DNA from 4 places in the Bradyrhizobium sp. 956_D2_N1_4 genome. Region 2 is predicted to be linked to each of the others. Evidence: predicted binding sites of a transcription regulator. Region 2 holds the regulator's gene; each other region holds the start of a gene.
The links. Region 2 encodes PhoB, which activates phosphate uptake and scavenging genes when phosphate is short. Its sites were predicted from a motif close to TGTCATNNANCTGTCAT; they were not measured.
Positions count from the first base shown of each region.

Region 1: AB7535_RS16900 (glycerophosphodiester phosphodiesterase family protein) is a predicted target of PhoB. The motif match lies at 3,699-3,715, and genes of this name have one in related genera.
Region 3: AB7535_RS14925 (DUF2278 family protein) is a predicted target of PhoB. The motif match lies at 4,496-4,512, and genes of this name have one in related genera.
Region 4: phnF (phosphonate metabolism transcriptional regulator PhnF) is a predicted target of PhoB. The motif match lies at 1,402-1,418, and genes of this name have one in related genera.

Region 1 is NZ_CP197237.1:3,598,550-3,605,756, forward strand. Features, by position in the region: gene AB7535_RS16890 (pyruvate dehydrogenase complex E1 component subunit beta) at 1-923, opposite strand, end outside; gene pdhA (pyruvate dehydrogenase (acetyl-transferring) E1 component subunit alpha) at 953-1,975, opposite strand; gene AB7535_RS16900 (glycerophosphodiester phosphodiesterase family protein) at 2,230-3,582, opposite strand; gene adh (aldehyde dehydrogenase) at 3,804-5,321, opposite strand; gene AB7535_RS16910 (helix-turn-helix domain-containing protein) at 5,478-6,437, opposite strand; gene AB7535_RS16915 (FtsB family cell division protein) at 6,654-6,971, opposite strand; gene AB7535_RS16920 (NADPH-dependent FMN reductase) at 7,144-7,207, opposite strand, start outside.
Region 2 is NZ_CP197237.1:8,211,545-8,218,751, forward strand. Features, by position in the region: gene pstB (phosphate ABC transporter ATP-binding protein PstB) at 1-476, shown strand, start outside; gene phoU (phosphate signaling complex protein PhoU) at 488-1,204, shown strand; gene phoB (phosphate regulon transcriptional regulator PhoB) at 1,220-1,927, shown strand; gene AB7535_RS38675 (GcrA family cell cycle regulator) at 2,163-2,675, opposite strand; gene AB7535_RS38680 (aspartate aminotransferase family protein) at 3,132-4,340, shown strand; gene argF (ornithine carbamoyltransferase) at 4,340-5,263, shown strand; gene AB7535_RS38690 (Hsp33 family molecular chaperone) at 5,520-6,527, shown strand; gene apaG (Co2+/Mg2+ efflux protein ApaG) at 6,680-7,072, opposite strand.
Region 3 is NZ_CP197237.1:3,210,155-3,217,361, reverse strand. Features, by position in the region: gene AB7535_RS14955 (enoyl-CoA hydratase/isomerase family protein) at 1-651, opposite strand, end outside; gene nthA (nitrile hydratase subunit alpha) at 772-1,395, shown strand; gene nthB (nitrile hydratase subunit beta) at 1,392-2,051, shown strand; gene AB7535_RS14940 (nitrile hydratase accessory protein) at 2,051-2,428, shown strand; gene queC (7-cyano-7-deazaguanine synthase QueC) at 2,672-3,388, opposite strand; gene mazG (nucleoside triphosphate pyrophosphohydrolase) at 3,526-4,380, shown strand; gene AB7535_RS14925 (DUF2278 family protein) at 4,573-5,595, shown strand; gene hflX (GTPase HflX) at 5,674-7,053, opposite strand; gene hfq (RNA chaperone Hfq) at 7,065-7,207, opposite strand, start outside.
Region 4 is NZ_CP197237.1:8,708,077-8,715,283, reverse strand. Features, by position in the region: gene AB7535_RS41285 (carbon-phosphorus lyase complex subunit PhnI) at 1-251, opposite strand, end outside; gene phnH (phosphonate C-P lyase system protein PhnH) at 256-864, opposite strand; gene phnG (phosphonate C-P lyase system protein PhnG) at 869-1,333, opposite strand; gene phnF (phosphonate metabolism transcriptional regulator PhnF) at 1,453-2,184, shown strand; gene phnE (phosphonate ABC transporter, permease protein PhnE) at 2,351-3,199, opposite strand; gene phnE (phosphonate ABC transporter, permease protein PhnE) at 3,196-4,080, opposite strand; gene phnD (phosphonate ABC transporter substrate-binding protein) at 4,157-5,092, opposite strand; gene phnC (phosphonate ABC transporter ATP-binding protein) at 5,152-5,961, opposite strand; gene AB7535_RS41245 (chloramphenicol acetyltransferase) at 6,136-6,807, shown strand; gene AB7535_RS41240 (alpha-D-ribose 1-methylphosphonate 5-triphosphate diphosphatase) at 6,804-7,207, shown strand, end outside.

The DNA of each region.
Region 1 (7,207 bases), 4.6 Mb from region 2:
ACCGGATTGGGATCGCGGATCGCGGCCTTGAGCAGGCCCTTGTAGTCCGCTGCGGAGAACGGCGCGACCACCTTGAGACCCGGGACGTTGGAATACCAGGACGAGTAGTCCTGGCTGTGCTGGGCGGCGACGCGCGCGGCGGCGCCGTTCGGGCCGCGGAACACGATCGAGCAGCCCATCTGACCGCCGGACATGTAGAGCGTCTTGGCCGCTGAGTTGATGATCTGGTCGATCGCCTGCATGGCGAAGTTGAAGGTCATGAACTCGACGATCGGCTTCAGCCCGGTCATGGCAGCGCCGACGCCGATGCCGGCAAAGCCGTGCTCGGTGATCGGCGTGTCGATGACGCGCTTGGCGCCAAATTCCTGCAACAGGCCCTGGGTCACCTTGTAGGCGCCCTGATATTCAGCGACTTCCTCGCCCATCACGAAGACGTCGGCGTCGCGGCGCATTTCTTCGGCCATGGCATCGCGCAACGCCTCGCGGATAGTCTGCGTCACCATCGCGGTGCCGGCGGGCACTTCCGGATCGGGCTCGGCAACGACCTGAGGGGCAGCCGCAGCCTTCGGCGCCGAGATCATCGGCTTGCCTTCGCCGACCGGCGAGCGGGATTCGGCGACTTCCTGCGCGACGCTCGGCGCGGGCGCGGCCGGCGCCTTGGCGAGATCGGCGGCCGTCTCGCCATCGGCGAGGATGGTCGCGATCGGCGTGTTGACGGCAACGTCGGCGGTGCCCTCGGGGATCAGGATCTTGCCGAGCGTACCTTCATCGGTCGCCTCGACCTCCATGGTCGCCTTGTCGGTCTCGATCTCGGCGATGACGTCGCCGGACTTGATCGTCTCGCCCTCTTTCTTCAGCCACTTGGCAAGGTTGCCCTTCTCCATCGTGGGCGACAACGCGGGCATCAGCACTTGAATTGGCATATCGACTCCAAAAGAAAGCTTGCGCGCGTTCAGCGATAAATGTCGGTCCAGAGCTCGGCGGCATCCGGCTCGGGATCATGCTGGGCGAAGTCGGCGGACGCATTGACGATGTCGCGGACCTCGGCGTCGATCGCCTTGAGATCGGCCTCGCTCACCTTGGCCGCGAGCAGGCGGTTGCGCACCTGCTCGATCGGGTCCTGGTCGTGGCGGACTTTTTCGACCTCTTCGCGCGTTCTGTACTTTGCGGGGTCGGACATCGAGTGGCCGCGATAGCGGTAGGTCTGCATCTCCAGGATGAAGGGGCCCTTGCCGGCACGGCACCAGGCCGCCGCCTCCTCGCCCGCGGCCTTCACGGCGCGGACGTCCATGCCGTCGACCTGCATCCCGGGGATGTTGAAGGACGCACCGCGCTTGGAGAAATCCTGCTGCGCCGAAGCGCGCGACACCGAGGTGCCCATGGCGTAGCGGTTGTTCTCGATGACGTAGATCACCGGCAGCTTCCAGAGCTCCGCCATGTTGAAGCTCTCATAGACCTGGCCCTGGTTGGCCGCGCCGTCGCCGAAATAGGTGACGCTGACATTGTCGTTACCACGATAGTGGTTGGCGAAGGCCAGACCCGTGCCGAGCGAGACCTGGGCGCCGACGATGCCGTGGCCGCCGTAGAAGTGCTTCTCCTTGCTGAACATGTGCATGGAGCCGCCCTTGCCCTTGGAATAGCCACCGCGCCGGCCGGTGAGCTCGGCCATGACGCCGTTGGCCTCCATGCCGGTGGCAAGCATATGACCGTGATCGCGATAGCCGGTGATGACCTGATCGCCCTGCTTCAGGGCCATCTGCATGCCGACCACCACGGCTTCCTGGCCGATATAGAGGTGGCAGAAGCCGCCGATCGCGCCCATGCCGTAGAGCTGGCCGGCCTTTTCCTCGAACCGCCGGATCAGGAGCATGTCGCGGAGCGCTTTGAGCTCCTGCTCTCTGGTGAATTCCGGGGGCGAACCGCCGTCGGTCTTGTCCTGTGGAGTGCTTGCGGCGGCTTTCTTGGGTGCGGCCATGGGAATTCCGGGTCAGAGAAAACTTCAGCCCTCTCTAACCCAAGTCAAACGCCCTTGGAAAGGACCGCGGCGGCATGGCGCGACTTTCATTATGCCGCACTGCAACGTGGCCGAAACTTTGCAAAACCTTTGCCGCCGATCGGGCAACTTTAGCTCACCGGTCAGCGAAGGGAACGTGGGCAGCCAACGCAGAGAAATCGGACGCGCCGTTTTGTATCCGAAATCCCACGCGCGTCCGATTCGCCGTGCCAGCCTTACCAGCCCAACTCGCGCAAATACGCCGCACGGGCGGCAACGCCGGTGTGCGTGAAGTCGCTGAAGACCCCATCGACGCCGAGCCGGTAGAATTTGAGATATTCAAGGCTCGGGTCGCCGCGATAGTCGGCGGCAAGATATTTCTTCTCGTTCCGAAACGTGAAGACATGCACGAAAAGACCGAGCTTGTGCGCGTCCGCGACAAGGCTGGTCGCGTCCTGGGTCGAAGCCTCCGGCGTCGATCCCTTGTAGGGCGTGCCGTCGGCATTTGCGTCCTTCCACGGCGCGATCTTGAGCGGAACGATATAGGCCTTCCACGGGCCGATGCCGTCGGCGTAGGTCTTGATCTCGGCAAGCCCCTCGGCCGTCAGCATCGCATCGTACAGGCGCGCATCGCCTGCAACCGTCCAGTCGAACGGGCGCGAATTCGTGATGTTGTTGAGGAGAACCTTGCCGGTTTTGAAGTCGATTCCGTTGCCGTCGACGAGTTGGACCTGCCGCGTCTGGAGGCCGTGGCTGCGCATATATTTCAGGCTGCCGGGTTCGAAGCTCTGGACCAGGATGGGAGCGTCCTTGGTGTTGAGGCCGTTATCCCTGATGATCTTGATCAGGGCATCCTCGAGCGGACGGCTGCCGGCCGCGCCGCAGCCATTGGCGATCGCCTGGGCATTGTTCCAGGTCGGGTTCTTGGTTTCGGGATAGACGAGGATGGACCGCCCGGTCTCCTTGCTCTTGACCTTGGCGATGTCGATGACGTCCTGGAAGCTGATGATCGGGAGCTTGCCGTTGAAGACTTTCGGCCGCTCGTTGGCCGCGTCATAGGTGGTGCCGCCGATCCATTGCTTCAGCTCGGCCATGGTGAAATCGCTGATCGACCAGTCGTTGGTATGATCCTCGCCGTCGACGATCAGCGACTTCAGCACCGATTTGGGATCGGCCGGATCGCTCAGATCCGTCAGGTAGTCGGCAGGCACGCCGGTGGCCGACGGGGCCTTGACGCGCACACCGGGCACGGTTCGCTTGCGGGCGGCGACGGCCGCATTGGTCTTCGCCACCTCGGCAATGTTGGTGTTGTCGCTCAGCCAGGGGTTATGACGCACGACCAGAACGCAATCCTTGGTCAGGTGCAAATCCTCTTCGAGCGCATCGGTCCCGAGCGCCGCGGCGAGGTCGTACGACGCCTCGGTCTCTTCAGGTACCAGGCCCGGCAGGCCGCGATGTCCAAGGACCAGTGGCGCCTTTCCATCGACGGTCAGGAAGGGCTTGGCGCCAGCTGGCGCCGCGCCGGACTGTGCAAAGGCCATCGACAGCGGCAGCACCGCCGCGCCGAACAGCATCGCTGCGACACCCATTGTCCGTCCTGAACGACTGTTCCGCATCACCAAGCCTCCGTCTTTGCCCGGCATCGCTTCGAATGCCGCGGGCGCCGAACCGGATACGGTCGGCTCTGTCGTCTTGTCTCAAGACTCTGACAGACGGATGACGACGGAGAGGGCAGCGCAAGATTGCGCCGCCCTCTCCTGCCCGATCAGATCTTGCCCCATCAGATCTTGCCCAATCAGATCTTGCCCGATCAGAAGAAGCCAAGCTTCTTCGGGCTGTAGCTGACCAGCAGATTCTTGGTCTGCTGGTAGTGATCGAGCATCATCTTGTGGGTCTCGCGACCGACGCCCGACTGCTTGTAGCCGCCGAACGCGGCATGCGCAGGATACGCATGGTAGCAGTTGGTCCAGACCCGTCCGGCCTGGATGGCCCGGCCGAAGCGGTAGCAGCGGTTGGCATCGCGACTCCAGACGCCGGCTCCCAGGCCATAGAGCGTGTCGTTGGCGATCGCGAGCGCTTCGTCATCGGTCTTGAAGGTCGTGACCGAGACGACGGGACCAAAGATCTCCTCCTGGAAGATTCGCATCTTGTTGTGGCCCTCGAACACCGTCGGCTGGACGTAGAAGCCGCCGGAAAGATCGCCGCCGAGCTCGGCACGACCGCCGCCGGCCAGCACCTTGGCGCCCTCCTGCTTGCCGATGTCGATATAGGAGAGGATCTTGGCGAGCTGTTCGCTAGATGCCTGCGCGCCGATCATGGTGTCGGCCGCACGCGGGTCGCCCTGCTTGATCGCGGCGACGCGCTTCAGCGCCCGCTCCATGAAGCGGTCATAGATATCGGCGTGGACCAGCGCCCGGCTCGGACAGGTGCAGACCTCGCCCTGGTTCAGCGCGAACATCACAAAGCCTTCGATCGCCTTGTCGAAGAAGTCGTCGTCCTCGGCGGTGACGTCGTTGAAGAAGATGTTCGGCGACTTGCCGCCGAGCTCCAGCGTGACCGGGATCAGGTTCTGGCTGGCATATTGCATGATCAGCCGGCCCGTGGAGGTCTCGCCGGTGAAGGCGATTTTCGCGATCCGCGGGCTGGAGGCGAGCGGCTTGCCGGCCTCGAGGCCAAAGCCGTTGACGATGTTGAGGACACCGGGCGGCAGGAGATCGCCGATGATCTCGGCCCAGACCATGATCGAGGCCGGCGTCTGCTCGGCCGGCTTGAGCACGACGCAATTGCCGGCGGCAAGCGCCGGCGCGAGCTTCCAGCATGCCATCAGCAGCGGGAAGTTCCAGGGGATGATCTGGCCGACCACGCCGAGCGGTTCGTGGAAATGATAGGCGATGGTGTCGTGGTCGATCTCGCCGATCGAGCCTTCCTGTGCGCGCACCACGCCGGCGAAATAGCGAAAATGATCGATCGCGAGTGGCAGGTCGGCAGCGCGGGTCTCGCGGATCGGCTTACCGTTGTCCCAGGTCTCCGCAACCGCAAGGCGCTCCAGATTCTCTTCCATCCGGTCGGCGATCCGGTTCAGGATCGCGGCGCGCTCGGCGACGCTGGTGCGTCCCCAGGCGGCCTTGGCGGCGTGCGCCGCATCGAGGGCGGCCTCGACATCCTGCGCATCGGAACGCGCGATCTTGCAGACGATCTGGCCGTTCACCGGCGAGGCGTTGTCAAAGTACTTGCCGGAGATTGGCGCGACGAATTTGCCGCCGATGAAATTGTCATAGCGTTCGGCGAACAGAACCTGGGTGACGCCGAGGAATTCCACCTTGTTCATTGATCACTCCCGATGTTTGCTGTTTGCGCAATTCGTCGCGTGTTCACGACTTGCGCCAACGATGTCGCGGGAGCGTTTTCCTGTCAGCCCGGGCGTCAGCGATGGCCGGGGTAACCTGTCGCAGTTCTGCGACAGTCGTGGGCAAGGCAAGGGCCCTCAGTGCTTCAGCTCGAACCGCTTGAGCTTCCTGTGCAGCGTGGCACGGCTGATGCCGAGGGCCTTGGCGGCGGCCGAAACATTGCCGTCCGCGCGCAGCAGCGCCCGCTGCAACACCGCGCGCTGGCCGCCGGCAAGATGGTCATGCGCGGGTTCGCCGCCGAGGAGGTCAGCCGCGGGCACCGGCTGCAAGGGACGGCCGGGCGCAATCCCGAGTCCCACCCGCGCGGACCGGGTCGCGCCGATCACGAGATCATCTGCATCGACCGCGACGAGGCCGCCGGCCTGGCCGTCCGCGCCTTGCGTCAGCACAATGCGGGCATGGGCGAAGGCGCGGCGAAACAGATCGGCCTCGATGCGCCTCGCCGCCTCACCTGCCGCGAGCGCGATCAGATTGGAAAACGTATCGGTCCGGTCGGCGCGGCAGGAGGAGACGTCGAGCACGCCCGCAAACGCCGCCTCGTGGTCGTAGATCGGAACGGCGGTGCAGCTCAGAAGCGTGTTGCGGGTGAAGAAATGCTGGTCGCGGTCGATCGTCAGCGGGCGCTGCTCGACGACGCAGGTGCCGATGCCGTTGGTGCCTTCATGATCCTCGCTCCAGAGCGCGCCGGTCCACAGGCCCCAGGATTGGAACGTCGCATCGTCCACCGCTGTGCCGCGGCGGTCGACCGGCACGCCCGCGCCGTCGGCGAGCAGCACGCAGCAGCCGCTCGCGCCGACCGCCTGATAGAGCCGGTCCATCGCGCCTTGCGCGGCGGCGAGCAGCGGCGCGACGCGCTCGCGCGCCTGCCGCAACTCGACATCGCTCAGCCGCATCGGCGCGCTACGACCGGCGGGATCGAGATGATGCAATCGGGACGAACGGCGCCATGAGGCCACCAGCGCGGAGCGCGCGGCCTGGCCTGACGCAATGGCGGCCTCGACGCGGGCCGCGTGATGCCGGGACATTGGCCCATTCATCACTGTTTCCTCCGGGTGGCAGTCTAGGCTGCGCCGGCATGGCCCGGTTGATCTGCGTCAACTCAGGCAGACGGCGGCAGAAGCCATGGGGCCGTTGCTGCGTTGCCGTCAAGGCGGCAGCCCGGTTCCAAGCCTAAGACTTTCGGTAGAATTGCTACACGATTGTCGGATTTCGGCAGCGGCTTTCGATGCCGGTTTCGAATGCAGCGGCAAACGCTACTTCGCCGGGATCATCCGAACGAGATCGTGTGGATTGACATAGTCGAGCTGATAGCGCGCCCGCTCGTCCAGCATGTCAGGATCGATCCGCGACGTCCGCAGCAGCGACACCCGCTGCTCGCTCTTCGCGCGCTCGCGCTTGAGCTGGGCCAGCTCGCTCGTCAGCGCGATGATCTCCTGGTCGAGTTCCTGACGGGCGTTGAGGCCGTATTTGCCGGTGTAGGCGTTGACGCCGAAATAGCCGACGATAGCGGCCGCCATCGCATAGAGGGCAAGGCCGGTCAGGATCGATTTCAGGCGCGCGCGGGAGACCATCTTGGGAAGATGCGGCAGGTTGGTTAAGGGAGTGCTAATCGCTTCCCCCTTCGCGTTCCAGTCCCTACCCCCAGCCGTCATGCTCGGCCTTGTGCCGGGCATCCACGTTTTTCGTCACCACGAGCCAAGACGTGGATGGCCGGGACAAGCCCGGCCATGACGAAGAAAGACGTCAGCCGTGGTGTTTGGCCACGTGCGCAGCAAACGCGTCGATATAGGCCTGGAGGACGGCCTTC
Region 2 (7,207 bases):
CGACGCCGTTCCCGATGACGATCTACGAGAACATCGCCTTCGGCATCCGCCTTTACGAGAAGATCTCGAAGTCCGAGATGGACGACCGCGTCGAGAAGGCGCTGCGCGGCGGCGCGCTGTGGAACGAGGTCAAGGACAAGCTCAACGCCTCCGGCCTGTCGCTCTCCGGCGGCCAGCAGCAGCGCCTCTGCATCGCCCGCACGGTCGCGGTGCGGCCCGAGGTGATCTTGTTCGACGAGCCCTGCTCGGCGCTCGACCCGATCTCGACCGCCAAGGTCGAGGAGCTGATCCAGGAGCTGTCCGAGAACTACACGATCGCGATCGTCACCCACAACATGCAGCAGGCGGCGCGCGTCTCCGACAAGACCGCCTTCATGTATCTCGGCGAGCTGATCGAGTTCGACGACACCAGCAAGATCTTCACGTCGCCGACCGACCGGCGCACGCAGGATTACATCACCGGCCGGTTCGGCTGAGGAGACGGAACATGGGTTCTGAACATACCGCAAAGGCCTTCGACACCGACCTCCAGGAGCTCACGCGCCTGGTCGCCGAGATGGGCGGCATCGCCGAGCGCATGATCGTCGATTCCGTCGACGCGCTGATCCGCCGCGACGTCGCGCTCGGCCAGCGCGTCGTGACCATCGACGCCGAGCTCGACGCGCTCCAGAAGAAGATCGAGGAGCGCGCCGTTCTCACCATCGCGCGCCGCCAGCCGATGGCGGTGGATCTGCGCGAGATCGTCGGCGCCATGCGCGTCGCGACCGATCTCGAGCGGATCGGCGACCTCGCCAAGAACATGGGCAAGCGCGTCGCGGCGCTGGAGACGGATTTCCATCCGCTCAAGCTGTTCCGCGGCCTGGAGCACATGACCGACCTCGTGCAGCAGCAGGTCAAGTCGGTGCTGGACGCCTATGCCGCGCACGATCTGCCGGCGGCGATGGCGGTGTGGAAGGGCGACGAGGAAGTCGACGCCATCTGCACCTCGCTGTTCCGCGAGCTCCTCACCTACATGATGGAGGATCCGCGCAACATCTCGTTCTGCATCCATCTGATGTTCTGCGCCAAGAACATCGAGCGCATCGGTGACCACGCCACCAACATCGCCGAGACCGTGTTCTACATGATCGAGGGCCAGGCGATCACCGACAAGCGGCCGAAGGGCGACATGACGACCTTCGCCACGACGGTCCCGAACACTTAAGGAGCGACGAACACCATGGGCGCACGCATTATGGTGGTTGAGGACGAGGAAGCTCTCACCGAGCTTCTCCGCTACAACCTCGAAGGCGACGGCTATGACGTCGAGACGGTGATGCGCGGCGACGATGCCGACACCCGCCTCAAGGAGCATATCCCCGATTTGATCGTGCTCGACTGGATGCTGCCGGGCCTCTCCGGCATCGAGCTGTGCCGGCGGCTGCGCACCCGGCCCGAGACCAAGCAGCTCCCGATCATCATGCTCACCGCGCGTGGTGAGGAGAGCGAGCGGGTGCGGGGTCTTGCGACCGGCGCCGACGACTACATCGTCAAGCCGTTCTCGGTGCCGGAGCTGCTGGCACGCGTGAAGGGCCTGCTCAGGCGCGCCAGCCCGGAGCGGCTCGCCACCGTGCTCGCCTATGGCGACATCGAGCTCGACCGCGACAAGCGCCGCGTGGCACGCTCGGGCCGGCCGATCGATCTCGGCCCGACCGAATATCGCCTGCTGGAGTTCTTCCTGGAGCATCCCGGCCGCGTGTTCTCGCGCGAGCAGCTGCTCGACAGCGTCTGGGGCCGTGACATCTACATCGACGAGCGCACCGTCGACGTCCATATCGGCCGTCTGCGCAAGCTGCTCAATCTCGGCCGCGAGCAGGACCCGATCCGCACCGTCCGCGGCGCGGGCTACGCACTGGACGATCGCTTTGCGAAGGCGGAGCAGGCGTAGCTCGGTGAGCTGCGGCCACACTCTCGGTGTCGTCCCGGACAAGCGTAAGCGCGGGTCCGGGACACCCACCGCGAGTGATTATTGTGCCAAAAGGTAACTCCGAGTCCCCGTAGCCACATCTTGCGGTGGTTAAGGGTCCCGGATCTGCGTGCGCTTGAGGCGCGCTTGTCCGGAACGACATCGGATTTGTTGAGCCGCCATCGTGTGACGGCTCCTTTCTGAGCTCAGAACGACTTCAGCGCGGACCTGGCTTCGCCGGCGCGCGCCGGCGATCGGCCGCGGGCTGATACGCCACGCGCGAGTGCTGGGCGCAGTAGGGCAGGCCGGAGAGCGCCTTGCCGCCGCAGAAGAAGAAATCCGGGCTCGAGGGATCGCCGACCGGCCAGTGGCAGGTGGCCTCGTTCAGCTCCAGCAGCGACAGCCGCTGGCTCATCGGCACGACGTTGTCGTAGGTGACCGGTTCGGCCTCGACCTCGACTTCGAAGGCCTGCGCCAGCGCGGTGTTGCCGCGTGCGATCGGGCGGGTCACCCGCATCATGTGCTGGGCGGGGCGCGCCTTGCGCGGCCGCGGCGCTGCCGATGAAGGGCTCTTGGCGCGGCCCGACAGGCCGAGCCGGTGCACTTTGCCGATCACGGCATTGCGGGTCACATTGCCGAGTTCAGCGGCGATCTGGCTGGCCGAAAGTCCGGCCTCCCAGAGCTTTTTCAGCTGCTCGACGCGATCATCCGACCAGGTCAAAACGGTCATTGCACCCTTTCCTTCGCCGGCGCCTGCCATCCTGGCGGCCGCACGGCGAATGCCTAAGCTTCGAAAAACCCGTGCCGCCAGAATCCCTTAAGGCTCGCCGGGCGCACCAGATGCGCCCGAACGCTTACGCCGGTACATGAGGACTTAGAGGATCAGAACTGCTGCACGAGATGTCGTATCTGACAAGCCAAACGCTACAATATGGCGTGACTCACGCGCAAGAGTCCGCCGACTCGCTTCCACATGTTCCGTGGCGGAAATACGCAAAATCGCCACCGCAAGACTACGGATTTTGCGTTTCGCGAGGCTTTCCGGGCGGCATTGACACCGGTTTCACCAGGCATAAGATAGTCACACGTGCCGCCCTTAAAAGGCGGCACGTTTCGTTTTCCGGGCCGGTCAATGGTGCGTTGCGCAATGCACGCTCACACCGTCCGCAACATTCAAGTGATCGTCATGACTAACAGCGCAGCGCCGCATTTGCTCCCCGTTTTCGCCAGGTCCGACCTCGGTTTCGAGCGCGGTGAAGGCTGCTGGCTGATTGCGACCAATGGCGATCGCTATCTCGATTTCACCTCGGGCGTGGCGGTGAATGCGCTCGGCCATGCTCATCCTGCGTTGGTCAAGGCGTTGCAGGAGCAGGCCACCAAACTCTGGCACATGTCGAACCTGTTCCAGAGCCCGGACGGCGAGAAGCTCGCCGCGCGTCTGTGCAACGAAAGCTTCGCGGACTTCGTGTTCTTCTGCAATTCCGGCGCCGAAGCGCTGGAAGGTGTGATCAAGCTCGTCCGCCATCATCACTTCTCCAAGGGTCATCCGGAACGTTACCGCATCATCACCTTCGAAGGCGCCTTCCACGGCCGCACGCTGGCAACGCTCGCCGCGACCGGTTCGGCAAAATATCTCGAAGGGTTCGGCCCGCCGATGGACGGCTTCGACCAGGTCCCGCATGGCGATATCGAAGCCGTCAAGAAGGCGATCGGTCCGCAGACCGCCGGCATCCTGATCGAGCCGATCCAGGGCGAGGGTGGCGTGCGTTCGGCAACGCCCGCCTTCCTGAGGGCGTTGCGCCAGCTCTGCGACGAGAAGGGCCTGCTGCTCGCGTTCGACGAGGTGCAGACCGGCATGGGCCGCACCGGCGATCTGTTCGCGCATCGCCGCACCGGCGTCACGCCTGACGTGATGTCGCTGGCCAAGGCGCTCGGTGGCGGCTTCCCGATCGGCGCGGTGCTGGCGACCGCGGATGCGGCTGCCGGCATGGGGCCCGGCTCGCACGGCTCGACCTTCGGCGGCAATCCGCTCGCGATCTCGGCTGCCAACGCCGTGCTCGACGTCATGCTCAAGCCCGGCTTCTTCGATCACGTGCAGAAGATGTCGCTGCTGCTCAAGCAGAAGCTCGCCTCCGTGATCGATCGTTATCCCGACATCGTCAGCGAAGTGCGCGGCGAAGGCCTTCTGATCGGCATCAAGGCCGTGGTGCCGTCAGGCGATCTCGGCGCGGCATTGCGCAACGAAAAATTGCTCACGGTCGGCGCCGGCGACAATGTCGTGCGCTTCCTGCCGCCCTTGATCGTCACCGAAGCCGAAATCGAGGACAGCGTCGGGCGGCTGGAGCGCGCCTGCGCCGCGATCTCGTCCAGTCAGACCAAGCGGGCGGCAAGCTGATGAGCAAGTCCCCGAAGCACTTTCTGGATATCAACGAGCTCCCGTTGTCGGAGCTCAAGAGCATGCTCGCGGCCTCCTCCGCCATGAAGGCGAAGCAGAAAGCGCACCAGCCGGTGAAGCCGCTGGAAGGCAAGACGCTGGCGATGATCTTCGAGCGTCCCTCCACCCGCACCCGCGTCTCGTTCGACGTCGCCATGCGCCAGCTCGGCGGCGAGCCCATCATGCTGACCGGCGCCGAGATGCAGCTCGGCCGCGGCGAGACCATCGCCGACACGGCGCGCGTGCTGTCGCGCTATGTCGACGCCATCATGATCCGGATCCTCAATCATGAGGCCCTGCTGGAGCTGGCGGAATATGCGACGGTACCCGTCATCAACGGCCTGACACGGCGCTCGCACCCTTGCCAGGTGATGGCCGACCTCATGACCTACGAAGAGCATCGCGGCCCGATCGAGGGCAGGACGGTGGCCTGGACCGGCGACGACAACAACGTGCTGGCGTCCTGGGCGCATGCCGCCGAGCGCTTCAAGTTCAAGCTCAATGTCGCGACGCCGCCGGAGCTTGCGCCGAAAAAGGTGATGCGGGACTTCATCAAGGCCACCGGCGCGCCGATCGTGCTCGGCACCGATCCCGAGGCCGCCGTGAAGGGCGCCGACTGCGTCGTCACCGACACCTGGGTGTCGATGGGCGACAAGGAAGGCGAGCACCGTCACAACGTGCTCAAGCCCTATCAGGTCAATTCGAAGCTGATGTCGCTGGCCAAGCCCGATGCGCTGTTCATGCATTGCCTGCCCGCCCATCGCGGCGAGGAGGTCACGGACGAAGTGATCGACGGCCCGCAATCGGTCGTGTTCGACGAGGCCGAAAACCGCCTGCATGCGCAGAAGGGCATTCTGGCCTGGTGCTTTGACGCGGTGAAGTAATCTCACTTGTAGCCCGGATGGAGCGCAGCGAAATCCGGGTTTGTGTCCGCAGTTGGAGTGGTCCCGGATTGGGCTACGCTCCATCCGGGCTACGCGGGCTATCGCGTAATCCTGTGGCTATGGGTCCCGTATCAGCGCTTTGCGCGCGCCGGGACGACATCGAATTTGCAGGATCCTGAGCGATCATAAGTGCATCCGGAACACACCACCCTTGAGCCCTCTTCCATTTTCCTCCATCGACCCCAGATAAAGCGCCATGGTTTCCCAATCCCCTGACATGAATACCGGGCCTGAAGGCCCGGTTCGCGCACCATCAGCGGTTCCCATCGATGACGCCGTGCTGCCTTACGAGGTCGACGCACTCGACGTGCGCGGCCGCCTCGTGCGGCTCGGTCCCGCGCTCGACGAGATCCTGACCAAGCACGATTATCCCGCTGCCGTGGGCAAGCTGCTCGGCGAGGCCATCGTGCTGACGACGCTGCTCGGCTCGGCGCTGAAGTTCGAGGGCCGCTTCATCCTCCAGGCCCAGACCGACGGTCCGGTGTCGTTCCTGGTCGTCGACTACATGGCGCCGGATCGCCTGCGCGCCTATGCGCGCTACGATGCCGAGCGCCTCGGCGAGACAAAAGATTCCGGCACGCTTCTCGGTAACGGTCATCTCGCCATGACCATCGACCAGGGTCCCGACATGAGCCGCTACCAGGGTCTGGTCGCGCTCGACGGCGGCAGCCTGGAAGATGCCGCCCACGAATATTTCCTGCGCTCCGAGCAGATCCCGACGCGCGTGCGTCTCGCGGTCGGCGAGGAGTGGCGCTCGAACGACGGCGGCAAGCATCGCTGGCGCGCCGGCGGCATGCTGATGCAGTTCCTGCCGAAGGCGCCCGAGCGCGCGCGGCAGGCCGATTTGCATCCCGGCGATGCGCCCGAAGGCGCGGAGGTGCATGCTGTCGCCGAAGACGACGCCTGGGTCGAGGCGCGTTCGCTGGTCGAGACCGTCGAGGACGTCGAGCTGATCGACCCCGAACTCTCCGGCGAGCGGCTGCTGTTCCGCCTGTTCCACGAGCGTGGCGTGCGCGTGTTCAATCCGCTGGTGCTGAAGGCGCAATGCTCCTGCTCGCGCGACGCGGTTGGTGCGATGTTGAAGAGCTTCTCGCCCGACGACCGCGCCGCCATGGTCAAGGACGACAAGGTCGTCGTGACCTGCGAGTTCTGCTCGTCGGTGTACCAGTTCACGCCGCACGAGGCCGGCGTGGAAGACGCGTAGGCGTCGCATCCTCCGTCGTTGCGCGCGCAGCGAAGCAATCCAGTCGTAGGGTGGGCAAAGCGCAGCGTGCCCACTATCTTATGCGCCACGTTTGGAATGGTGGGCACGGCGCTTTGCGCCTTTGCCCACCCTACGGCGCCTACGGCACCGGGCTAATTCAACACCCGCTTGTTGTCCGGGCTGTCCAGCGAGAACGTCGGCACGTCGATCTCGAAGCGTTCGCCGCTTTCACTGACCATCTGGTAGCGGCCGGTCATGAAGCCCGAGGCGGTCGCGAGCGGCACGCCGGAGGTGTATTCGAAGCGCTCGCCGGGAGCCAGGGTCGGCTGCTCGCCGACGACGCCCTCGCCCCTGACCTCCTGCTGGCGGCCGGTGGCGTCGGTGATGATCCAGTGCCGCGTCTTCAGCTGCACGGTTTCGTCGCCGGAATTGGTGATGACGATGGTGTAGGACCAGAAATAGCGGGAGCGGTCAGCCGACGACTGCTCCGGAACAAAGTTCGGCTCGACGGTCACTTCGATCTGGCGGGTCACGGCGCGATACATGGCGGCCATCATAACGAAAACCCGGCCGGGAACCAACGCCCGCAGGCGGTTTTGGTGACATCGTGCCGCCAGAATTGCCGAGGAAGTAGACCCAATGTGATCCGGCCGCTTTGCGAGACGACGGCCGGACCTGTA
Region 3 (7,207 bases), 5.0 Mb from region 2:
CATGGCGACCGAGAGCGGCGGCTGCGCGGCGACCTTCCGGGCAAGCTCCATGGCGGCATCGAACGCATGGCCGGGATCGGCCACCTGCTCCACCAAACCCCACTCGTAGGCCTCATCGGCCGAGATGCGCTGGTCGGCCAGGATCACCGCCTGCTTGGTGCGGGCCGGCCCGATCAGATGCAGCATGCGCGGGATGCTCTGCCAGCTCATGTTCATGCCGAGCCCGATCTCGGGCACGCGCAGATGCGCGTCGTGCCCCATCACGCGGAAGTCGAGCGCCACGGCCAGCGCGACGCCACCGCCGACGCAAAAACCCTCGATGGCGGCGATCGTGATCTGCTCCATCTCATGCCAGGCATGGGTCAGACGCGGCCCGAGCTTGAGATGCCGCCGCAGCGTGCCGAGATCCATGTCCTTGCGCGAGCGGCCCTCGGCATCCTTGAGGTCGAAGCCGGCGCTGAAGGCGCTGGTGCTGCCCGTCAGAACCACGACGGACGTTGCGGCATCATCCTCGAAGCTGCGCGCGGCCGCGGTGAGCTGGCGCAGCGCCTCCGGCGAGAGCGCGTTGATGCCGTCGCCGCGGTCGAACCGCACCACCGCAATCCGCCCCTCCGGTCCGAGGCCCTTCTCGATCGTCACGAAGTTCGTCACCAATGTCTCCCAATCCGCTTTGCTGCGAGGCTAGCCTACATCCGGCCTCACGAATATGGGACCCGGTTGCGCCCCAGCGCATACTCGACAGGCAGGGACCATTGCGCCTATCTTTGCGCCATGAGCCACGATCACGACCATCATCACGACCATTCCGAGCTGTCGGAGACCGAGCTGCGCGTGCGCGCGCTCGAGACGATCTTGACAGAAAAAGGCTATGTCGAGCCGGCCGCGCTCGACGCCATCATCCAGGCCTATGAGACCAGGATCGGACCGCACAATGGCGCGCGCGTTGTCGCCAAGGCCTGGACCGATCCGGCCTTCAAGCAGGCGCTGCTGGAAGACGGCAGCAAGGCCATCGGCACGCTCGGCCATGTCAGCCGCGTCGGCGACCATCTCGTCGTGGTCGAGAATACGCCAGAGCGACACAACATGGTCGTGTGCACGCTGTGCTCCTGCTACCCCTGGGAGATGCTGGGGCTGCCGCCGGTCTGGTACAAGGCTGCGCCCTATCGCTCGCGCGCGGTGAAGGACCCGCGCGGCGTGCTCGCCGATTTCGACGTCGCGCTGCCCAAGGACCTGGAAATCCGAGTGTGGGATTCCACCGCCGAGACCCGCTTCCTGGTGCTGCCGATGCGCCCCGCGGGCACCGAAGGCTGGAGTGAGGAGCAGCTTGCCGAGCTGGTCACGCGCGATTCCATGATCGGCACCGGCTTTCCCAAGACGCCTGGAGCGCCGTCGTGAACGGCGTCCACGACATGGGCGGCATGGACGGGTTCGGCAAGGTCGAGGCCGAGCCGAACGAGCCGATGTTTCACGAGGAATGGGAATCGCGTGTTCTCGCCATGGTGCGCGCGATGGGCGCGGCGGGCGCGTTCAACATCGACACCTCGCGCTTCTATCGCGAGACGCTGCCGCCGCACGTCTATCTCTCGAGCTCCTACTACAAGAAATGGTTTCTCGGGCTCGAGGAGATGCTGATCGAGAAGGGCTACCTCACCCGGGAGGAGGTCGCTGCCGGTCACGCGATGCAGCCTGCAAGGGCGCTCAAGCACGGCAAGTTCGACCTCGCCAATGTCGAGCGCGTCATGGTGCGCGGCAAGTTCGCCCGCCCTGCTCCGGCGCCGGCAAAATTCAACATCGGCGATCGCGTCCGCGCCAGGAACATTCATCCGACCACGCATACGCGGCTGCCGCGCTATGTGCGCGGCCATGTCGGTGTCGTCGAGCTGAACCACGGCTGCCACGTATTTCCGGATTCGGCGGCGATGGAGCTCGGCGAAAATCCGCAATGGCTTTACACGGTGGTGTTCGAGGGCCGCGATCTCTGGGGCGCGGACGGTGATCCGACCTTGAAGGTTTCGATCGATGCCTTCGAACCCTATCTGGACCCGGCGTGATGAGCAGCACGGCTGCGGCCGCCGCGACGGCGGCCATTCCGAGCATCCCGCGCGATGACGACGGCCCGGTGTTCCGCGCGCCCTGGGAAGCGCATGCGTTTGCGATGGCGCTGACGCTGCACGAGCGCGGCGTGTTCACCTGGCCGGAATGGGCCGCGGCCTTGGCCTCCGAGATCAAGCGCGCGCAAGCCGCCGGCGATCCTGATACGGGCGAGACCTATTACCTGCACTGGCTCGCCACGCTGGAAGGTTTGGTTGCAAGCAAGGGCGTCGCATCGACGGAGACGCTGCACCGCTACCGCGACGCCTGGGACCACGCCGCGGATCGGACGCCGCACGGCAAGCCGATCGAGCTGCGGCCGGAGGATTTTCGGTAGGTCGCGCCTGACCCGTCATTCCGAGCGCAGCGAAGCAATCCAGTATCTCTCCGCGGTGACAGTCTGGATTGCTTCGTCGCTTAGCTCCTCGCAATGACGACGTTGAGAGAGCGCAAGCTCTCTCCTCCGTCGTCGCCCGGCTTGACCGGGCGACCCAGTACGCCGCGGCTTCTCGGCTCAAGCACCTTCTCTGGAACACTGGATCGCCCGCTTTCGCGGGCGATGACGGCGGAGATTGGAGCGCTATTTGCGCCCCGCCGCAAACTCTCGCCATCCCTTCGCCCGCAAACTGCATGCCGGGCACTCGCCGCACCCGAAACCCCACTCATGCTGCGCGCCGCGTTCGCCGAGATAGCAGGTGTGCGAGTGCTCGCGGATGAGATCGACCAGTCCTGCGCCGCCGAGGTCATGGGCGAGCTTCCACGTCGCCGCCTTGTCGATCCACATCAGCGGCGTATGCAGCTCGAATGGCCTGGCGATGCCGAGCGAGAGCGCGGCCTGCATGGCGCGGATGGTGTCGTCGCGGCAATCGGGGTAGCCGGAATAATCGGTCTCGCACATGCCGCCGACGATGTGGGTGATGCCGCGCCGGTAGGCCAGCGCCGCGGCAAACGTCAGGAACACCAGATTGCGGCCGGGCACGAACGTATTCGGCAGGCCGTCGGCGCCCATCGCGATGGCGACGTCGCGCGTCAGCGCCGTCTCGGACACGGCCGCCAGCGTCGGAATCGACAGCGTGTGGCTCTCGCCGAGCCTTGCGGCCCAGTCTGCGCGCAGACCCTTGATGCCGTCGAACAGCCGGTCGCGGCAGGCGAGCTCGATGGCGTGGCGCTGGCCATACTCGAAACCCAGTGTCTCCACGCGTGCAAAGCGGCTGAGCGCCCAGGCGAGGCAGGTGGTGGAATCCTGGCCGCCGGAAAACAGCACCAGGGCGGTTTGTGATGAAAATGCGTCAGTCATGGCCCGCGCTTTAGCACTGCGGGCGCTGCTCGCCAATCTGCCGCCAATCGGTGGAAATCGGCCTGTTCCGCCGCGCCGCGCTGGGAACGGCGGGCCGCTTTTGGCATAAGGTTTTGGACCCAGGAGACTGCCCCGCAATGACCCCTTCCCGTGACATTTCCCGCCTGATCGAGATCATGGCGGCGTTGCGCACGCCGGTGACCGGCTGCCCCTGGGATCTCGAGCAGGATTTTGCGACGATCGCGCCCTACACGATCGAGGAAGCCTATGAGGTGGTCGAGGCCATCAGCCGCGGCGATCTCGATGACCTGCGCGAAGAGCTCGGCGACCTCCTGCTCCAGGTCGTGTTCCACGCCCAGATGGCATCAGAACAGAATGCCTTTGCCTTCGGCGACGTCGTGGAAGCCATCACCCGCAAGATGATCCGGCGCCATCCTCATGTCTTCGCCGACAAGGACGGCAATATCGCCTCCTCCCACGTCAAGGAGGTCTGGGATCGCATCAAGGCCGAGGAGAAAGCCGAACGTGCGGCGCGCCGGCCGCCGGAGGAAACGCCGACGCACAAGTCGTTGCTCTCGGGCGTCAAGGCCGGCCAGCCCGCGCTGACCCGCGCCATGGAGCTCCAGCGCAAGGCCTCGACCGTCGGCTTCGACTGGAACGACCCGCGCGCGGTGCTGCAAAAGATTCGCGAGGAAGCCGACGAGATCGAGGCGGCGCTCGACCGTAACGACAGCGAGGGGCTGGCGGAGGAAACCGGCGATCTCATGTTCGCACTGGTCAACCTCGCCCGCCACGTCGATGCCGATCCGGAAGCCGCGCTACGCGCGACCAACGCGAAATTCGAGCGGCGGTTTGCGTTCATCGAACGGGCGCTCGAGGCGCAGGGGCGGACGCTCGAGCAGGCGTCGCTGGCGGAGATGGACGCACTTTGGAACGCGGCGAAGAGTGAGGCGAAACCGGTATCGGAGTCTCGCTCGCAGGCCCGTCGCTAGCTTGCGGCCTGCTCCATAGGCCTGCCCGCAAGGATCGAAGCGGTCGCGAAGGAGATATAGGTCAGCATCTTTTCCCGAATGCAGCGAGGCGGTCATGGCGGATCGTAGTCAAGCCATGAAACCGTCACGACAAGCAGTCTAAAGTTGAGCAGCGGAGCCCGCGCAGCCGAAATCCCACCTCAGGTGAGTGCGATGCCATTAAAGCACTATTCGGTCCTCAAGGGACGCCCGATCGCGATGCGTTTCGGCACCGGCCAGTCGCCGCACTATCAAGTCCATGTCGTGGCCGACAACGCGGATTTCCGCATCGCCGTCAATGTGCAGTCAGGCGACGGAAGCGAAGTCGAGTTCCTGGTGCGATCGCACTTTGTCCATCCGATCACCGATCATCTCGCAGCGCTGCCGGAGGGCCTGCACCCGCAGCCGCCGAAGCCGGCCAGCATTGCGCTGGACTTCATTCGCGGCAATCTGATGCAGCCCCAGGAGATGATCCCGCTGCCGCTGTCCGTGCCCGGACCGGACAATGACCTCAACGAGAAGCTCGACCAGTTCGTCCAGCGCGCGCTCTCGAACGAAAGCGCGATGCTGTACGCATTCGGTGAGACATGGGGGCCAGAAACGAAGGCGGACAATTATTTCGGCTTCCGGCCGGGCCGCGGCATCCACGACATCCATATGAATCAGGGAAATCCGATCGGACGATTCTCGGGCGACAACGGGCCATGGCAAGACGGCGGGCTGGTGTTCGAATTCCCGGATCAGAAGCTATGGACGGCGGTCTTCCTCAAATTCCAGACGCAGGCCTGGCACACCGACGACAAGACCGGTGACCCCATCGATCTCGGCGCGCCGACACAGCCGCCAGATCCGACCGCTCCTCCGACCGGGCAAATGCCTGACGGACTCGTGCGCATCATCGCAGCACTCGTCAATGCCTTGAAGACGCCCGAGCGGGAAGTCGTCACGCTGCTCAATACGGCCGATCGCGACATCGATCTCACCGGCTGGATGCTGGCCGACAAGCAGAAGAACAAAATGGCCCTGTCAGGGAAGATCGACGCCGGCGGCACGCTCGCCATCGTCGTGCAAAAGCCGATGGAATTGTCGAACCAGGGCGGCATCATTTCGCTGCTGGACGAGCGTGGGATCAAGATCCACGGCGTCGCCTATACCAAGGCGCAGGCGAAGAATCCGGGCCTGACCATTCCGTTCTAGCGTTACGCGTCTCAACCCGGAAACGCGGATACGGTCGATATCGCACGCGAGCCGGTCGGGCGCACCGCGCCCTTCGGATCACGCCACGCGCGGCACGGCATCGAACCGGTTCACCACGATATCCCGCTTGGTCTCGTCGACCCGCACCGTCATGTCGAAGCGGCCGTCGTGCAGCTCTTTCGCCAGCACCTCCGCATTTCGATGCAGCCAGCTGATGCCGGCGCCGTCGGCGGCGTCGATAGAGAGATCGAGCGTGGTGCGCTTTGCGGCGAGCCGTTCCTCGATCGCCGCAAGCAGAGCGTCGATCCCCTCGCCTGACACGGCCGACACCAGCATCGCCGGATGATCCTCCGGCCGGCGCGCGGCGATGTTCAAGAGCTCTTCGCGCTTGTCAGGCTCGTAACGGTCGATCTTGTTCCAGACCTCGATGATGCGGCCGGAATCGTCGGGGTTGATGCCGAGCTGGCGCAGCACCGCGTCGACGTCACTCTGCTGGGCCTCGGCATCCTCGTGCGAGATGTCGCGCACATGCAGGATGACGTCGGCCTCCAGCACCTCTTCCAGCGTGGCGCGGAAGGCCGCGACGAGCTGGGTCGGCAGGTTGGAGATGAAGCCGACGGTGTCGGACAGCATTGCCTTGCCGCCATGCGGCAAGGTGAGCGCGCGCAGGGTCGGATCGAGTGTTGCAAACAACATGTCGGCGGCCTGAACGTCGGCGCGCGTCAGGCGGTTGAACAGCGTCGACTTGCCGGCATTGGTGTAGCCGACTAGCGCGACGACGCGATACGGCACACGCTGGCGCCCGGCACGATGCAGCCGCCGCGTCGCCTGCACCTTCTTCAGCTCGCCCTCGAGTTTCGAGATGCGCTCCTGGATCAGGCGGCGGTCGGCCTCGATCTGCGTCTCGCCGGGACCGCCCATGAAGCCGAAGCCGCCACGCTGGCGTTCGAGATGGGTCCAGGAGCGGACGAGGCGCGAGCGCTGGTAGTTGAGATGTGCAAGCTCGACCTGGAGCGAGCCTTCCTTGGTCTTGGCGCGGCGGCCGAATATCTCCAGGATGAGCCCGGTGCGGTCGAGCACCTTGGCGTGCAATTCCTTCTCCAGATTGCGCTGCTGGATCGGCGCCAGCGCGCAATCCATCACCACGAGCTCGACATCGAGGCTCTTGGCCAGCGCGGCGATCTCCTCGACCTTGCCCTTGCCGATATAGGTTGCGGGGCGGATCTGGCTGATCGGCGCGATGATGGCATCGGCAATGACGAGGTCGATCGCCCGCGCGAGGCCGGCGGCCTCATCGAGCCGGGCCTCCGCGTCACGCTGAACATGGCTTTCCGATTGCGTGTCGGCACCGCCCGCGCGCACACGCAAGTAGGGGCCGATGACAAGCACCCGCCCCGTCTGCTTCGCCCCTGCCGACCGCGGACGGTCGGCCTCCCCGTCGAAATTCCGGGGTTCCAATCAGATCACTCTCAAGCCGGCTGATCCTCGCCGCCTTCGAACAACTGGATCGGAGCGCCCGGCATGATGGTCGAGATCGCATGCTTGTAGACAAGCTGCGAGTGACCGTCGCGCCGAAGCAGCAAACAGAAATTGTCGAACCAGGTCACGATGC
Region 4 (7,207 bases), 500 kb from region 2:
GTGGCGCGGAAGGCGCGGACCAGGAAGATCGCCTCGATCAGATCCCCGCGCGCCTGCTTGATGGCGAGCGCCGCGAGCTCGCGGTCATAGAGCGACCCTTCGCTCATGACGCGGTCCACCGCGAGCCCAAGCTGCTCCGAGATCTGGTCGAGCGTGACTTCGGAAACGCTCTGGTCGCCACGCCGCGCATTGGCGAGCAGGCGATGGGCGTTCTCGATGGCGCGCTCGCCGCCTTTGACTGCGACATACATGCGACTAGCTTCCCTTGTTCACGACACGCGTGGTGCGCGGGATCGCAACCACGGCGTCATCGGCGACCAGCACCAAATCGATGCCGCGCGGAAACAGCGCCTCGTTCATGCGCAGGCGCTCGAACAGGTCGAAAGGCCTGATCGAGGCCTGAAGCGTCGCGACACCGTCGATGCCGGGGCCACGCAGTTCGAAACTGCGCCCCGAATTCAGGCTCTCGACCTGAAGGATCACCGTGGTCGAACGATCCGGATACTCATTCGTGCCCAGTGCGAAGCGCTCGAGCGATGGCAGCGCCGCACCATCGCTGATCAGCGCGAAACTCGCGATCGAGGAGTCCTGCACCACCGGCGCGCCGGTGTGGAACTTGAGCCATTTCACCACGTCCGACCTCTCCGCCATCCGGGCATCGAGCCAGAGCGGCGTGTCGTGATCGAACAGCGTCAGCGCGATCGCGGCAGTGCCGCGCATCGTTGGCTCGGGCGCTCCCGCCATCGGCACGATGCGCTGGACCGAACCCGGCCGCGCCATCGCGTCCATGACGGAACGAAAGGTCGATTGCGCCGACAAGACCTTGTCGACGAAACCCGGCGGCAGTTCCGCAATCGTGGTCATGGCCTCACCCCTCACCGCGCACCATGGTGTAGAAATCAACCTTCGTCGCGGCGGTCTCGGCGGCCGCCTGCTTGCGCTGGATCATAAGCTGCTCGCGCAACGGCGCGATAACGTCACGCTCCACCGCCTCGCCGAAATCACTGGACTGCGCCAGTGCGTCGCACAGCGCGATCAACCGCGCCTTTTCGCCATCGCGCCCCAGCGTGTAGCCGAAGCCGACCTCGCCGCTCGCGAGCCGGACCGCCGCGCGCGACACCGTGGCTTCACCGAGATTGAACGGCGCGCCGTCGCCGCCGACCCGGCCGCGCAGCATGACGAGACCGTTTTCCGGCGCGCGCAGCTCCTGATGAGCCGGCAGGGCGAGAGCGCGGAGGCGAGCGGCGATCTCGCCCGCCTCCGCGTGCGCCAGCACGGCCATCGCGGCCTTGCGCTGGACTTGCTGGTTGTTGTGCTGGGTCACCAAATTCACCGAGCTTTTGACAGAACTTGCCGAATCCAAGTTGTCTATGATAATAGACAACTTGATACGGAAGCGCCATGACTGTTTCGTGACAAACGTGTGATTTCTGAAGTAGGCTTCTCGGCGACATGAGCATGCAGGACACAGCCTCTTCGGGCGTCGCGCTGTGGCGCCTCGTTGCCGACGGCATCGAGCGCGGCATCGCCGACGGCCGCTTTGCGGCCGGCGACAAGCTGCCGGGCGAGATGGAGATCGCCGAAACCTATCGGGTGAACCGCCACACCGTGCGGCGCGCGCTGGCCGCGCTTGCCGAGCGCGGCATCGTGCGCGCCGAACGCGGCAGCGGAACCTATGTCGAGGCGCAGCGCCTCGCTTATCCCTTGCGCTCGCGCACCCGCTTCTCCGAGATCGTCGGCGCCGACGGCCGCGAACCGCATGGCCGGCTGATCGAGGCGTCCGACGATGTCGCGACCCGCGAACTGGCGCGCGAACTGGGATTGAAGGCCGGCGCGCCGCTGGTGCGGATCGAGGCGATCCGCCTCGCCGACCGCACGCCGATCTGCGTCTCCACCACCTGGCTGTCAGCGGAATTGTTCCCGGGCGCGGGCGAGGTGTTCGCCGCGACGCGCTCGATGACGAAACTGCTCGAGCATTACGGCGTCCGCGACTACAGCCGCGGCGCGACCCGGATCACCGCCGGCATCGTGGACGCAACCGATGCCGCGCGGCTCGATCTGCCGCTGGGACGGCCGATCCTGGTGGTCGACGCGACCGACCACGATCTCGCCGGCAAGCCGCTGGTGACGAAGCATTCGCGGTTCGCGGCGGAGCGGGTGGAGTTTCTGGTGGAGAACGGGTGAGGCTGCTCTTCTTCACCCTCTCCCCTTGCGCGAGAGGGTGGCTCGCCGCGTAGCGACGAGACGGGTGAGGGGTATGTCTCTGCAAACACCGATCTGAGCTCGAGGAGGCAGACCCCTCATCCGGCGCTTCGCGCCACCTTCTCCCACAAGGGGAGAAGGAAGAAAGCTACGCCACCGCCCTGCGCCCAATAATCGCAAAGCGCAGCTTGCTCGAGATGAAATCGATCGCGGCGACGGCGACCAGAATCATCAGGATCAGGAACGACACCCGCTGCCATTCCAGCACGCGGATCTGCTCGGCGAGCTGGAGGCCGATGCCGCCGGCGCCGACGATGCCGATGATGGTGGCCGAGCGCGTGTTGGATTCGATGAAATAGAGCACCTGGCCGGCGATCACGGGCAGCACCTGCGGCAGCAGGCCGAAGCGGATCTCGTGCAAAGCGCTGCCGCCGGAGGCGCGGACGCCTTCGACCTGCTTCTGGTCGGCGCCCTCGATCGCCTCCGAGAACAGTTTTCCGAACGCGCCGAAATCCGACACGGCAATCGCGAGCACGCCGGCGAACGGACCAAGCCCAACGACGTTAATCCACACCAGCGCCCAGATCAGGGTGTCGACGCCGCGGATCGAATCCAGGAAACGGCGGACCGGAAAACGCAAAATCTGCGAAGGTATGACGTTGCGCGCGGCCAGCAGGCTGACCGGAAGCGCGAACACCGCCGCCAGCGTCGTGCCGAGCAGCGCGATCGACAGCGTCTCACCCAGCGCCTTCAGATAGACCGGCAGCGAGGTGCCGGGATCGGGCGGGATCATCATCAGGCTGATCCAGCCGAGCTGGCTCAGCCCTGCGAAGAATCGCGACGGCGAGAAGTCGAGATCGACGAGGCCGTAGACTAGGATCGCAAACGCCGCGACGGTCATCGCCGGCATCGCGAGCCGCGCCGAGGCGGGGCGGTCGAACACATCAGGGTAGCGCGCGCGAAGCTCTCGCGTGTCGACCTCCTGCGGCCTCGTCACGTCCGTGCCTCCTTGCCGAACAGGCGGCCGCGCAGCCAGCCCGTGGTGATGTCGATGATGAAGACCGTGATGATGATGGTGAGCAGGATGGCACTGACGTCGGAGTAATAGAACTTGCGGATGGCGACGACGAGCTCCTGGCCGATGCCGCCGGCACCGACGAAGCCCATGACCGAGGCCTCGCGGACGTTGATCTCGAAGCGCAGCAGCGCATAGCTGGCATAGCCCGCGGTCACCTGCGGCACCACGGCGAAGCGCATGCAGGAGAGCCAGCTCGCGCCGGTCGAGCGGATGCCTTCAACCGGCTTCATGTCGGCATTCTCAACGATCTCGGAGAACAACTTGCCGAGCGCGCCGGTGGAGTGGATCGCGATCGCGAGCACGCCGGCCATCGGCCCGAGGCCGAAGGCGATCACGAAAATCAGCGCGAAGACGATGCCCGGCACGGTGCGGGCGAATTCGAGCAGGCGACGCACCACGAAGCGCAGCCAGGGCGACGGCGAGGTGTTCTCAGCCGCGAAGAAATTCAGGCAGAAGGCGAAAGTCGCGCCGATCAGCGTGCCGACATAGGAGATCAGCAGCGTCTCGCCCAGCATCTTCAGCCATTTGCGCCAGCCCCACAGCCACTCGCCGGCATCGGTCCAGACCCGCTGGCCGCTGTCGAGCGTGAGGATGCGGTCGAAATAGCTGATGAAATTGCCGAAATGGGCGAAGAAGGTGCGCAGGTTCACTTCCGCGCCGATCGCGGCAAGAAACAGGGCTGCGGCAAAGATCACCAGCCCCAACAGGAGTCGGAGCCGCTTGCGCGCGACCGCCTGGCGATAGGCCGCGTTCAGCACGGCGAGCTGCTGCTCGGGAAGGATCGAAACCGCGACGGTCATCTGGCCAGGAAAGGTGGTCGATCAAAGAGAAAGAGCCGGGTCCATCGACCCGGCTCCAGTGCTATCGTCCCGAAACTCAGGACGCCTTCTTCTTACGCAGTGCATCGACGAACTTGATCAGCTCGATCGTGCCATCCCAGTCCTTGGTGGTGGCGGGATGAAAACCCTTCTTCTGGCCGTCCTGGAGGCGATCGAAGGCCGCCTTGTCCTTGGCCGGCGCGTCGAAGAACGCCTTGGCGATCGCCGCCTTGGCATCTTCCGGCAGGTCGGAATTGTAGGCGTAGGGGCCGTTGATGATCGGCGCCGACTTGTGGATGATGCGGAAATCGTCCTTCTTCATCGGCGAGCCGTCGGCGTTCTTCAGCATGCCCTTGGTCAGCATCTGCGCCAGCGTGGAATCGTCATCGCTGGTCCACTGGTTGGCCGCAACGTCGACCGTGCCCTGCGCCAGCGCCAGGATCGCGTTCTCGTGGCTGCCGGTGAAGACGACCTTGCTGAAATAGGTGTCGGCATCCGTGATGCCCATCTTGTCGAGCTCGAAGCGCGGCACGTTGTTGCCGGAGGTCGAGTTCGGGTCGACGAGGCCGAGGTTCTTGCCCTTGAGCTGGTCGACGCTCTTGTAGGGGCTGCTCGCCTTAACGAAGAACACCGAGTAGTAGCCGGTCGAGCCGTCGGCGTTGATGTCGTTGGCGAAGGCATCGGTCTTGACGCCGGTCAGGCGGGCGCGGGCGAACGACGCCGAGCCGTAGCTGGCGATATGGATGTTGCCGGCGCGCTGGCCCTCGATGACGGCGGCGTAGTCGTTGGCGATGCGCAGCGTGACCTTCACGCCCAATTCCTTGGAGAGATAGTTCATGAACGGCGCCCAGCGCTCGGTCACGCCCGAGGCATTTTCCGCCGGAATGACCGCGAAGGTCAGTTCGGGATATTTGGCTTTCCAGTCGTCGGCGGAGGCCGAGGTCGTGAACGCGAGCGCGGCGGCGCCGGCAAGAACCAGTCTGCGAGTGATCATGATACCCTCTTCATCGGTTGGGGTCGGTTGACGCAAAAATTGGCAACTACAGGCGCGGCTCAGGCCGCAGCCGCCGTTCCGAGTGCCGGAACGCCCTCAGGCGCCGGCGCAGGCATTCCGCCCATGACGTCGGAGGCTTCGAGATCGTAGAGCTCGCGCGCGACGTGGTCGGTCAATTCGGCCGGCGCGCCGTCGAACACCACGCGACCCTGCGCCATGCCGATCAGGCGATCGCAATAGGTGCGGGCGAGATCGAGCGAATGCAGGTTGCAGAGCACGGTGATGCCGAAATGCTTGTTGATGCGCAGCAGCGCATCCATCACGATCTTGGTGTTGCGCGGGTCGAGCGAGGCGATCGGCTCGTCGGCGAGGATGATGTCGGGCTGCTGCACCAGCGCGCGGGCGATCGCAACACGCTGCTGCTGGCCGCCGGAGAGCTGGTCGGCGCGCTGGGCGGCGAGTGAGGCGATATCGAACTGTTCGAGCGCCGACATCGCCAGCGCCTTGTCGTGCTCGGGCCAGGTCTGCGTCAGCGAGCGCCAGGCCGGCATCGTGGCAAGACGCCCCATCAGCACGTTGGTGAGCACATCGAGCCGGCCAACCAGGTTGAACTGCTGGAAAATCATCGCCGAGCGCGCCCGCCACTGCCGCAGCTCCTTGCCGCGCAGCGCGGTGACGTCGAGGCCGTCGAACAGGATACGGCCCTGCGTCGGCGTCGCCAGGCGATTGATCATGCGCAGCATGGTCGACTTGCCCGCGCCGGAGCGCCCGATCACACCGACGAAGCCGCCGGGGGAGATTTGAAACGAAGCGTCGTCCACCGCGGCTTTTGCGCCGAAGCGGCACGTCAGACCTTCAACCACCAGCATAGAGGGCTCCAGAGTAGCTGGCTGCCACCGCTAACGCTGGCGCTTGACACTTGTGTGACACCGGCGCTGCGGTGCGGCGATCCTACACACCTCTTCCCCTGTCATCGCATCGTCATGACATTGTCATCAGGCCGCTCGAAGAGGTACGCCCGCCCTCGACCTATCGGATGTAGCATGGCCGGCAAGACGCTCTCGGTTCAACCGACCATCGACCCTTCGGCGAAGCTGCATGAGACCAGGCTCGGCACCTATACCGAAGTCGGTGCGCGCACGATCCTCACTGAAGTCGCGATGGGCGATTACTCCTATGTCGTGAACGACGCCCAGATCACCTACACCACGATCGGAAAATTCTGCTCGATCGCGGCGATGACCCGCATCAATCCCGGCAATCATCCGATGCATCGCGCGACGCAGGCGCATTTCACCTATCGTTCCAGCGCCTACTTCGAAGGCGAGAGCGACGACACCGAGTTCTTCGACTGGCGGCGCCAGCATCACGTTCATATCGGCCACGACGTCTGGATCGGCCATGGCGCGATCGTGCTGCCGGGCCGCAACATCGGCACCGGCGCGGTGATCGCGGCCGGCGCCATCGTCACCAAGGACGTGCCGGCCTACACCATCGTCGCCGGCAATCCGGCGCGCATCGTGCGGCGGCGGTTCTCGGAAGACGTCGCCGGACGGCTGGCCCGACTCGCCTGGTGGGACTGGGATCACGACAAATTGCGTGAAGCACTGCCCGATTTCCGCAAGCTCGGGATTGAAGATTTCCTCTCGGCATATGAAGCACGGGCAAGCTCCCTCACCCGTTCCCCTGCCAGCAAACGAAGCGCGGTCGCTTGACAGACATTTTCCTTGAGGGCGGCCGGGCCCTGATCGGCTCCGAGCTCGTCGAAACTTCCATTCTCGTGTCCGGCGCGGACATTGCGCAGGTCGATGCCTCTCGCGGCCGTGCGCGGCTGGCCATCGATGCGCGCAACCTGCTGATGCTGCCCGGCATCGTCGATCTGCATGGCGATGCCTTCGAGCGCCAGATGATGCCGCGCGCCGGCGTCGACTTCCCGATCGACGTCGCGCTCGCCGACAGTGACCGCCAGGCGATCAGCAACGGCATCACCACCGTTTTTCACGCCACGACCTGCTCGTGGGAGCCGGGCCTGCGCAGCGCCGGCAATGCGCGCGCCCTGATGGAGGCGATCGAGCGGCAGCGCCCGCAATTCGCCGCCGATACCCGTTTCCACCT